One region of the Mesorhizobium sp. AA22 genome, then DNA from elsewhere that is predicted to be linked to it. Evidence: riboswitches for the same ligand, from Rfam matches in the RefSeq annotation. Region 1 holds a riboswitch; the other holds the start of a gene.
The links. Region 1 has a riboswitch for cobalamin ahead of A9K68_RS15350 (DUF1636 family protein). Riboswitches for the same ligand answer to the same signal wherever they lie in the genome.

Region 1 (5,641 bases):
GCCGGGTGCGCTCGGATAGTCGGGGATCAGGATGGCGAGCTTGCGTTCCGCGCGCGGCGTGCGCTGCAGGCGGATGAAGGCTTGGACACGGTTCGCCACCTGCGCGACGCGGTCCGGCTCCGGCCGGTTGGCGAAGGCGCGGAGGGCCAGTGCCGGGTCGGTTTCGCTCTCGCCTTTGAAGGAAATGGCGCCGGCCAGAATGCGGCCGTCGAGCTCCGGCAATACGACATGCATGGCGAGGTCGGCGGGCGCCAGCCCGCGCTGATTGTTTTGCCAGATGTCACGACGAGTCGTCGCGACGATGACCTGGAAGACCGGTACGCCGGCGCGGTCGAACAGGGTTTCGACGCCGGGCTCGGCGCCGGAGGCGAAAGCCGTCGCGGTGATGATCGCGGCAGGGTTCAGCGCCGCGAGCGCGGTTTCGACGAAGGCGAGCGATGCTGGGTCCTTGAGGCTGGAGACGAAGATGGGGACGGGGGCCATTCCGCGCGCGCTCAGCGCCTCAAAAAGAGCGTCGATGGGCGCGACATCGGCGGCGAGCAGCATCGAGCGATAGAACAGGATGGGAATGACAGGCGCGGCGTATCCCTCCCCCTCGAGGGGAGGGTGGCCAGCAGGGCCGGGTGGGGTCGTTGCGGCAGTGCGCGACGTTTCTTTCTGTCGAAGCGCTTCAGGGTGTCGGCGCACTTCAGAGAGGACCCCACCCCCGGCCTGCGGCCGGACCTTCCCCTCGAGGGGGAGGGGGACGACACCGCGCCCCGGCTCATAATAGCCCGCCTTCGGCACGCTGACCGGCTCCGCGACCTCCATGTCCGATCCCGCCAGCCGGGCCAGCCGATGCACCAGCGCTGTCATGTTGGCCGGGCCGCCCTCGCGAAAATAATTGAGCAGACCGTCGAGCTCTTCGCGGGGCAGCGTCGAGCATTCGATCAGCCGCAAATCCTCGTCGTGGCTCTCGCCGGGCAGCAGCGCCAGTTTTATGCCGCGTGCGCGGGCGGTCGAGGCAAGCTGGTCGCAGCCATAGCGCCACCAGTCATAGCCGCCGAGAATGCGAACCAAAATAACCCTGGCGTGGCGGGCGACGCTGTCGATCCAGAGGTCGACGGACATGGGATGGCGCAGATCACGCAAAGCCGCCAGCCGCATCGACGGCAGGCGATCCGCACCTGCCTTCCACGCCGCCGCCAGCCCGGCCAGATCGCTGTCGGTGAAGGACAGCGCCGCGACATCCGCAGGCGTCTGCCTGAGATCAACGGGCTCGGCGAGATCGTCGAGCGAGGCGGATGTTGTGGTGAGGATGTGCATCGCGGCTCGTGCCTGGGGTCAGCCGGCGAGGATACGCTCGATGGCCGGGCGGCTCAGCCCTTTCAGACCGATGACGACGAGACGCGAACGGCGGTCGTCCTCAGCGGTCCAGGCGCGGTCGTAATAGTGATTGACGCGCGGACCGACAGCCTGCAGCAACAGCCGCATCGGCTTGCCGCCGACGTCGACAAAACCCTTGACGCGCAGCACGTTCTCTTCCTCCGCCGCCGTGGCAACACGCAAAGCCAGCTCATCGGGATTGGCGACCGACGGAATGTCGATGACGAAGGAATCGAAGTCGTCATGCTCGTGGTCGAGTTCGTCGTCGTGGTGGGTCTTGCGGTTCTCGATGTCGTCCTCGACGGCAAGGCCGAGGCCGAGCAGCACAGACGGGTCGACCTTACCTTGCGAGATCGGCACGATCTTGACGGCGCGCGCGGTGTGCTCGCCGATGATGGCATTGGCGCGGGCCGAACCGGCGGCGTCCATCAAGTCGCTCTTCGACAATATGATCAGGTCGGCGCAAGCGAGTTGGTCCTCGAACACCTCCTCGACCGGGTCGTCGTGGTCGAGCGTCTCGTCCTGCGCGCGCTGCGCCTGCAGGGCGTCCATGTCGTTGGCGACGCGGCCTTCGGCCAGCGCTGGTCCGTCGACCACGGCGACGACGCCGTCCACGGTCACCCGGCTCTTCACCGACGGCCACTGGAAGGCCTTGACCAGCGGCTTGGGCAGAGCCAGCCCAGAGGTTTCGATCAGGATATGGTCGACCTTCGGCGTCAGCGACAGGATCTGGTCGAGTGCCGGGACAAAGTCGTCGGCGACGGTGCAGCAGATGCAACCATTGGCCAGCTCGACGATATTCTCCTCGGGGCAGGTGTCGATGCCGCATCCTTTGAGGATCTCGCCGTCGATGCCGATGTCGCCGAACTCGTTGACGATGATGGCCAGCCGCTTGCCCCCGGCGTTTTCGAGCAGATGGCGGATCAGCGTTGTCTTGCCGGCGCCGAGGAAGCCGGTGACGACGGTGCAGGGCACGCGGGAGACGGAAGCGGTCATGTCAGATCCTTCAAAAGGTCGAGGGGAGGGATGCGGGCGACGAGGCCGCGCTTCAGGCAATCGGGGCGGCCGCGCCATGGAATGAGGCCGTCCGTCGAGGTGGCGAAGAGCTTTGCGCCAGCGACGAGATCGGCGCCGCTGGTCACGACCAGGTCGCCGAAGACATAGCTCCAGCAGCCGTCGCGCAGGATCGCGGCGCTCAGCCGACGCTTGCAGTTGCCGAGGCATTCGACGCTGCGGATACGGATATTTTCCCCTGATGCTGCGCGGCGCGTGTCTTCGGCCAACAATTCGCCGGCGCGGGGATGGCCATCGGAGCCGGTCTCGTCACGGCAAGAGTCACAGACGATCACCGTGACGCCGGTCAAAGCATCATTATCGCCGGACAAAACGTCCGCTGTCTCAGCCGAAAAACTGCTGTCGCGTTCCAAATCAGGCTCCTTGCCCGGAAAACCCGCCAGGCGATCGGATTCTTATGTCCTAGACGGCAGGTCTCCTGGCTCGCGGGTCATCGCCTTGGTGCCGCCTTCCCGGGACCGTCCCAGTGGTTTTCGGCCTTGGCTCGTCGCTTACAGTTGCGGGGACAGCCGCGGATTTGAAATCGGGATTTCGCACCGCATTCCCTCTTGGCTCCTCCCTTTGCCGAGAGGAGACCGTCTGGATTGGATTTAGGCCTGTGCAGGCAGTCGTGTCAACGCACGTCTACGATGCGGCAATGTTGGCGAGAGCCGAACCCAGGTCGCCGGCCGGAGTCACTTCGATGCGTTCCAGCCCGAGCCAACCCTGCATCAGCTTCAACTCCTCGAAGAGTTCGGCGGCGGTTTTCGGCGGGGCGCCGGGCTCGGCATAGGCGGCATGGACGCGCAGCACGCCGGCGGGGCGGTCAGCCTTGAGATCAATGCGAGCCACGATCCTTTCGCCGAGCAAAAACGGCAGCACATAATAGCCGTACTGGCGCTTTTCGACGGGGGTGTAGATCTCGATGCGATAGCGGAAGTCGAACAGTCTTTCCGTGCGCGACCGCTCGAAGACGACCGGATCGAACGGAGCGAGCAGCGCGCGTGCCTCGACCTTGCGAGGAAAACGGGCGTCCTTGTAAAGATAGGCAGGCTTGTCCCAGCCTTCGACGCGTACGGGCAAAAGATCGCCGGCGTCGACCAGTTCCTCAATACGGCCCTTGATGTCGGCTGGAGAGAGGCGGAAATAATCGCGCAGGTCGCCCGCCGTCGCGACCCCGTGGGCGCGGGCGGAAATGCGCAGCAATTCGCGGTGCGCATCCTCAGGGGAGGGCACTGGCAGGGCAAGTATCGCAGGCGGCAGCACTCGCTCCGGCAGATCGTAGCGCCGCTCGAAGCCACGACGCGACGCCGTGGTGATGCGGCCGGCCCAGAACAGCCATTCGAAAGCGTGCTTGGCATCGCTCCAGCCCCACCAGCCGCCCGAGCCTTTCTGGCCTTCCAGGGCGGAAGCGGCGATCGGGCCGCGTTGAACGACCTCGCGATAGATGTCTTCAATGTAGGCGGCGCGTTCGCGGCCCCACTTGGCCAGCCCGTTATACATTTCCTCGCCGCGCTCGGCCCGCTCCATGCGCCAGCGCATCAGTGGATAGGTCTCGACCGGCAGAAAGGAGGCCTCATGCGCCCAATATTCGAAGACTTTGCGCTTGCGCGTCACGGCGGCGTTGTCGAGCAGCGCAAGCGGGTAGGGGCCAAGCCGCGAATAGAGCGGCATATAGTGAGCACGCACCACCGCACTGACGGAATCGATCTGCAGCAGGCCGGTGCGGGCAAGGACGCGGGCCAGATGGCGGCGATCAGGCGTGCTGTTAGGGCGAGGGTCGGCAAACCCCTGTGCGGCAAGCGCGATGCGCCGGGCCATGGCGAGCGAGATTTTTTCCTTCATGCAGACGTTACTCTGTTGGCGTTCGACCTAAGGTTTGGACGATGATTCCGCGCCATGCTAGCAGGGTTTTGGCGGCATCTATGTCAGGAGAGAAAACTGGAGTAAAAGTTGAAAGAAATCAAACGGGAGCGATCGGACCAGTTTATCCGGATATGCCGTCCAGGCACCGTGTTTTGAACAAGGTTTGACTTGCTTCGCCGAAAGCGCTGCGCTAACCCTCGCCGCGTTGCAGCATAGAGCCTCCTAAAACGGTTCAGTGGTTAAACTGTCACGCTTCCGCAAGTGGGTCCGGTGCTGTAATCAGAGTGGATTGGCCGCCAACGGAAAGCTGCAGCATGAACGCATTGTTGAGTTCGTACCTGCCTATCGTCCTGTTCATCGGCGTGGCGCTGGTCGTCGGCCTGGCGCTGCTTGCCGCCCCCTTCCTGGTGGCCTTCCGCAACCCAGATCCGGAAAAGCTTTCCGCCTATGAGTGCGGCTTCAATTCGTTCGACGACGCCCGCATGAAGTTCGACATCCGCTTCTACCTAGTGTCGATCCTGTTCATCATCTTCGATCTGGAAGTGGCCTTCCTGTTCCCGTGGGCCGTGTCTTTCAGCCAGATCGGCATGCTCGGTTTCTGGTCGATGATGGTGTTTTTGGCGGTGCTGACCATCGGCTTTGCCTATGAATGGAAGAAAGGAGCGCTGGAATGGGATTGAGCGACAATTCCGGCACGCTCGTCGCGCCGAAGCCGAAGGGCATTCTCGACCCCAGCACCGGGAAGCCGGTGGGGGCGAATGATCCATTCTTCCTCGAGATCAACAACGAACTGGCCGACAAGGGTTTTCTCGTCACCTCCACCGAGGCGCTGATCACCTGGGCGCGCAGCGGCTCGCTGATGTTCATGACCTTTGGTCTCGCCTGTTGCGCGGTCGAAATGATCCACACCTCGATGCCGCGCTATGACTCGGAGAGGTTCGGTGTTGCTCCTCGCGCGTCTCCGCGCCAGTCCGACATCATGATCGTCGCCGGCACGCTGACCAACAAAATGGCGCCGGCGCTGCGCAAGGTCTATGACCAGATGCCGGAACCGCGCTACGTCATCTCGATGGGCTCCTGCGCCAATGGCGGCGGCTACTATCACTATTCCTATTCGGTGGTGCGCGGCTGCGATCGCGTCGTGCCGGTCGACATCTACGTGCCCGGCTGCCCGCCGAGTGCGGAAGCGCTGCTTTACGGCATTCTTCTCCTGCAGAAGAAGATCCGCCGCACCGGCACGATCGAACGGTGAGCGGCATGAGCCAGTCCTTGAGTGAACTCTCGAGCTATCTCGGGGAGAAGCTGAACGGCCGGATCGGCGAGGCGGTTCTTGCCTATGGCGAACTCACCATCTCTG
Region 2 (5,641 bases), 2.7 Mb from region 1:
AATATCTCAGATGGCGTCCTCGATGCGATCCTCCGCAAGGATCCTACGGCTCGTGTTGCTTGTGAAGCGTTGGTGAAGTCAGGGATGGTCGTTCTGGCTGGCGAGATCACCAGCGACGCGCAGATCGACTACAGCCAAGTTGCCCGCGATATCATCTTGGACATTGGATATGACGACGATGCGATCGGCTTTGACGGCCGGCGTTGCGCCGTGATCTTGGCCTTGACCGAGCAGTCGCCTGACATCAGCCAGGGCGTCGACGAGGGACGAGGGCAGGATCTCGAGCAGGGAGCGGGGGATCAGGGCCTCATGTTCGGGTACGCGTGCAACGAGACCGAAACATTGATGCCGTTGCCAATCCAACTCGCTCACGAATTGACAAAAAAACAGGCAGAGGTGCGCCAAACCGGACGCCTTGGCTGGCTTCGCCCGGACGTTAAATCTCAAGTGTCCGTCCGTTATGAGGGTTTGCGCCCGGTAGCGCTTGATACCATAGTCCTGTCGACGCAGCATGACGAGGAGGTCTCACAAGCCACAGTCCGCGAAGGCGTCATTGAGGAGATCATAAGGCCGGTCTTGCCCCACGACTTGGATACGACGGGGATAAGGTTCCTGGTCAATCCAACAGGCCGGTTCGTGGTCGGTGGGCCGCGCGGCGACTGCGGGCTCACCGGACGCAAGATCATCGTCGATTCCTACGGTGGGATGGGGCGTCACGGCGGCGGCGCCTTTTCGGGCAAGGACCCGTCCAAGGTTGATCGCTCGGCCGCCTATGCGGCGCGGTACGTCGCAAAAAATGTCGTTGCAAGCGGCCTTGCGGATGTCTGCGAGGTTCAGCTTGCCTACGCGATCGGTGTGGCCGCGCCGGTGTCTATCCTGATCAATACCTTCGGAACCGCAAAGATCGACGAAAAAAGGATCGAGCGCGTCGTTCTTGAGCTTTTCAATCTCCGACCGAAAGGCATCATCAAGATGCTTGATCTCTTACGCCCAATATACCGCAAGACCGCGACATACGGACACTTCGGCCGCGAAGAGCCGGAGTTCACGTGGGAAAGGACGGACAGAGCTGAGGACCTGCTGCGTGAGGCAGGACCGGCAGCAGCGTGATGCGCCGATGTTGGATGCAGCGGCATACGGCAACTCCATTCCACACCTGCAAAAACCCGCCCGCGCCCGGCGCGGCAGAGGGTGGGTTTTTGGCGGAGATATGAATAGATGCTGGACTATGACGTGCTTTGTATCGGTAATGCCATTGTCGACATCATCGCCCAGTGCGACGAGGCATTCCTTGAGACGAACGGCATCATCAAGGGCGCGATGAATTTGATCGACATGAGGCGCGCCGAGCTGCTCTACAGCCGCATGGGCCCGGCCATCGAAGCCTCCGGCGGCAGCGCCGGCAACACGGCGGCGGGCGTCGCCAGCTTCGGCGGCCGCGCCGCCTTCTTCGGCAAGGTCTCGAATGACACGCTCGGCGAGATCTACGCCCATGACATGCACGCCCAGGGCGTCGCCTTCGACACCAGGCCGCTCAATGGCGAACCGCCGACGGCGCGCTCGATGATCTTCGTCACGCCGGACGGCGAGCGCTCGATGAACACCTATCTCGGCGCTTGCGTCGAGCTCGGTCCGGAGGATGTCGAGGCGGACAAGGCGTCGGGCGCCGCCGTTACCTATTTCGAGGGCTATCTGTGGGACCCGCCGCGCGCCAAGGAAGCGTTCCGGCAGACGGCGAAGCTCGCCCACGCAGCCGGGCGCGAAGTGTCGATGACATTGTCGGATTCGTTCTGCGTCGACCGCTACCGCGAGGAGTTTCTGGAGCTGATGCGCTCGGGCACCGTCGACATCGTGTTTGCCAACAGCCACGAGATCAAGTCGCTGTACCAGACCGCCTCGTTCGACGAGGCACTGGCGCAGATCCGCACGGATTGCAGGATCGCCGCCGTGACCTGTTCTGAAAAGGGCTCGGTGATCGTGCGCGGCGGCGAGACCGTGGTGATCAAGGCGACCGCGATCAAGGAACTGGTTGACACGACAGGCGCCGGCGATCTCTATGCCGCCGGCTTCCTGCATGGCTACACGCAAGGCCGCGACCTGCAGACCTGCGGCGACCTTGGCTCACTGGCGGCCGGATTGGTGATCCAGCAGATCGGCCCCAGACCCCGGCAGAATTTGCGCCGCGAGGCTGAACAGGCGGGTTCGCTGTAGGGCGGCATTTCCGCCACGTGTTGCCCACCTTCCTGTTGTGCAGGCTGTCCAGACGAGCGCGTGTAAATCGAACGCGTACCAGTCCGAGAAGGATGGCGGTTTTTCTCCAAATTTCTGGTTGTTGAGGCTCAGGAACGTTGTCGCACTTCGGGCCAGTACTGCCCGATCATGAATGGCCAACACGCGCCATTTTTGACGAAGTCGTTTTGGGACGGGATCGTACAAATGGCAGATAGCCCGAGCGGCCAGGCACAGCCTGCGCACACCGGAGAGTGGCGCAGAAGGCTCAGCTCTACGGCGACCTCCGAATTGGGAGCCGCAGGTGAACAGTTCACATAAACACATAAACATTTCTTTATACCTCATTGACAACAAAGCGGGCTGCTGCGATTGTCCGCGTGTCGTGGTTCTCCGCTAGGCGTTGCCGTAGCAGAGCTAAGAGGGAAGCCGGTGCAATGCCGGCGCTGCCCCCGCAACTGTAAGCGGCGAGCCAGACCCATCAATGTCACTGGGGCGAACTGCCCCGGGAAGACGGGGCAGAGGCTGTGACCCGCGAGCCAGGAGACCTGCCACGGTAAACAACGTCACGGGCGGGGTGTCTGGTGGCCGCGGCAGCTCGGCGTTTATGCCGGCCTGCTAGCGCCTTCCTTGTCCCCGCCGCAACCATCGGGGGTGGGATGAATGTCTCCCAGCAAGTTCCCATAGCAACGCTTGGCATGCCGCGTGTCGGTCGCCGGCGAGAACTGAAATTCGCGCTCGAAAGCTACTGGTCCGGAAAATCTTCTGCTGCCAACCTTCTGTCGACGGCGAAGGCACTCCGTGCCGCCAGCTGGAGCGAGCAGCACGACCGCGGCGTGTCGAAAATCCCGTCGAACGACTTCTCACTGTATGACCATGTGCTCGACACCGCAGCAATGGTCGGCGCCGTGCCAGCTCGTTACGGCTGGACGGGCGGCGAGGTCCCGCTCGACATCTACTTCGCGATGGCGCGCGGGACGCAAGGCGATACTGCGGGTTGTGGACACGCCAGTCACGGGCATGCAGTTCAGGGGCAGCGCGTAACCGCGATGGAAATGACCAAATGGTTCGACACTAACTACCACTACATCGTGCCGGAGCTGAGCCAGGATCAGACATTCGCGCTCTCGTCGACGAACCCAGTCGATCACTTTCTGGAGGCAAAAGAGCTTGGCATCCATACACGCCCGGTCATCCTTGGACCGGTCACCTTCCTCAAGCTGGCGAAGTCTCCCGGCCAGGGTTTCGATCCGATAGCGCTCCTACCGCGGCTGCTGCCCGTCTACGAGCAACTCCTGCGGACGCTGGAGCTCTCGGGGGCGGACTGGGTGCAGATTGATGAGCCGGCGCTTGTGCTCGATCTTAACCCGATCGAACGAGCTGCCTTCGAATTCACCTATGGCCAGCTGTCGAAAGCCGCGCCCAAGTTGAAAATTATGCTGGCTACCTATTTCGGGCCGCTCGGGGACAATCTCGAGACCACGCTTTCGCTGCGCCTGGCGGGCCTACATCTCGATCTCGTGCGCGCTCCCGAGCAGTTGGAGACGGTTGGTCGGCTCGCACCGAAGGATCTGGTGCTCTCACTTGGCTTGATCGACGGCCGCAACGTCTGGCGCGCGAACCTGGCTGCCATTCTCGACCGCATCAAGCCGGTCGTTGCCGGCTGGCCGCTGGATCGCGTCGAGATTGCGCCTTCCTGCTCGATGCTTCATGTGCCGATGGACCTGCGGATGGAGACCGCGCTGGATGTGGACGTCAGTTCGTGGCTGGCATTCGCCGCCCAGAAGACTGAAGAGCTGCTCGTGCTGGCCCAAGCCTTATCCGAAGGCAGGGAGGCCGTAGCAGGCTCACTGAAAGCTTCTGCCGAGGCGGCCGCCGCGCGCGCAATGTCTACAAAGGTCCATGATCCGCTCGTCCACGGTCGAATTAGCAGCATTGACGGCGTCATGAAGCAACGAAAGAGCGCATTTGCCAAGCGCTCGAGAGTCCAGGCCGACACGCTCCGCCTGCCGCCGTTCCCGACGACGACCATCGGGTCCTTCCCGCAGACGCCCGAGGTGCGCAGGGCGCGCTCCGCTCACGCGAAGGGCCGGCTGAGCTATGTCGACTACCAGGCCTTCCTGAAGAAGGAGACTGAGGCGGCTGTGCGTTGGCAGGAGGAGATCGGGCTGGACGTGCTGGTACACGGCGAGTTCGAACGACACGACATGGTGCAGCATTTCGGCGAGCAGCTGTCCGGCCTCGCCTTCACCCAGCATGGCTGGGTGCAAAGTTACGGCTCCCGGCTCGTGCGCCCTCCCATCATCTTCGGCGACGTATCGCGGCCCAATCCGATGACGGTCCTCTGGTGGCAATTTGCCCAGTCGCTGACGAAAAAGCCGGTAAAGGGCATGCTCACAGGCCCAGTGACCATTCTTAACTGGTCTTTTGTGCGCGACGACGTACCCCGCGCCGAGGTCTGCCGCCAAATCGCGCTCGCCATCCGCGATGAAGTGGCCGACCTGGAAAGAGCTGGCGCAAGGGTGATCCAGATCGATGAGGCCGCGTTTCGCGAAGGCTTGCCCCTGCGGAAGTCCGACTGGAAACATTATCTCGGCTGGGCTGTCGAATGCTTCCGGCTCGCTTCAACGGGTGTAGCGGACGCGACCCAAATTCACACCCACATGTGCTATTCTGAGTTCAATGAGATCATCGACTCGATCGCTGAACTGGACGCGGACGTGATTTCGATTGAGACGTCGCGCTCCAAAATGGAACTGCTAGACGCCTTCACGAAGTCCAAATATCCGAATGACATCGGTCCTGGCGTCTACGACATTCACTCACCACGTATCCCGGAAGTCGGCGAAATTTTACATCTCGCCCAACTTGCCCGCGCGCGACTGTCGGACGGCCAACTGTGGGTGAATCCGGATTGTGGCCTCAAAACAAGGAAATGGGAGGAGGTCCGGCCTGCCCTCATGAACATGGTCGCTGCCGCATGCGCGCTGCGGGAGAAAGAGCGGGCGCAGGTCGCTGGGCCAGTGTGACCGGCAAACATGTGACCAGCGGATTCGCGGATCGAATTCAAGGCAGAAGGAACGGCATCGAAAAGCCGCGCACTGCTCGAAGACGCGTGCGAGGCCCCCCACCCTTGTCGTCCAGCCGAAGGTCCGCGCGACGACTCAGCGGCGGGCAGGATCTGGAAGCGCTTCTGGTCGTCCGAAGGACGGATGATTTCGCCACGAAATGAAGGAAGACGGCTTTGTCCATGAGCTGCAGCCTCTCACAGGCGCCAGCGGCCAACAGACACTTCACCGAGGGCCAACGCTTGAGGATGCCGCCTGAGCACCGGCACCATCGAGATAGCGGCCGATCCAGTCGAGTCCGTTACAGCCGGACTCGTCGCTTCGATGACGTAGCTTCGGTTGCA

Region 2: linked by a shared signal. The riboswitch ahead of metE (5-methyltetrahydropteroyltriglutamate--homocysteine S-methyltransferase) and the one ahead of A9K68_RS15350 (DUF1636 family protein) in region 1 are both predicted to bind cobalamin.

Annotation. Positions count from the first base shown of each region.
Region 1 is NZ_CP048406.1:3,165,855-3,171,495, forward strand. It holds gene cobN (cobaltochelatase subunit CobN) at 1-1,305, opposite strand, end outside; gene cobW (cobalamin biosynthesis protein CobW) at 1,324-2,361, opposite strand; gene A9K68_RS15350 (DUF1636 family protein) at 2,358-2,792, opposite strand; cobalamin riboswitch at 2,830-3,034, opposite strand; gene A9K68_RS15355 (winged helix-turn-helix domain-containing protein) at 3,064-4,263, opposite strand; gene A9K68_RS15360 (NADH-quinone oxidoreductase subunit A) at 4,599-4,964, shown strand; gene A9K68_RS15365 (NADH-quinone oxidoreductase subunit B) at 4,955-5,536, shown strand; gene A9K68_RS15370 (NADH-quinone oxidoreductase subunit C) at 5,542-5,641, shown strand, end outside.
Region 2 is NZ_CP048406.1:5,875,775-5,881,415, forward strand. It holds gene metK (methionine adenosyltransferase) at 1-1,110, shown strand, start outside; gene A9K68_RS27985 (adenosine kinase) at 1,219-2,211, shown strand; cobalamin riboswitch at 2,599-2,800, shown strand; gene metE (5-methyltetrahydropteroyltriglutamate--homocysteine S-methyltransferase) at 2,913-5,258, shown strand; partial or broken gene A9K68_RS31985 (IS5/IS1182 family transposase) at 5,397-5,547, opposite strand.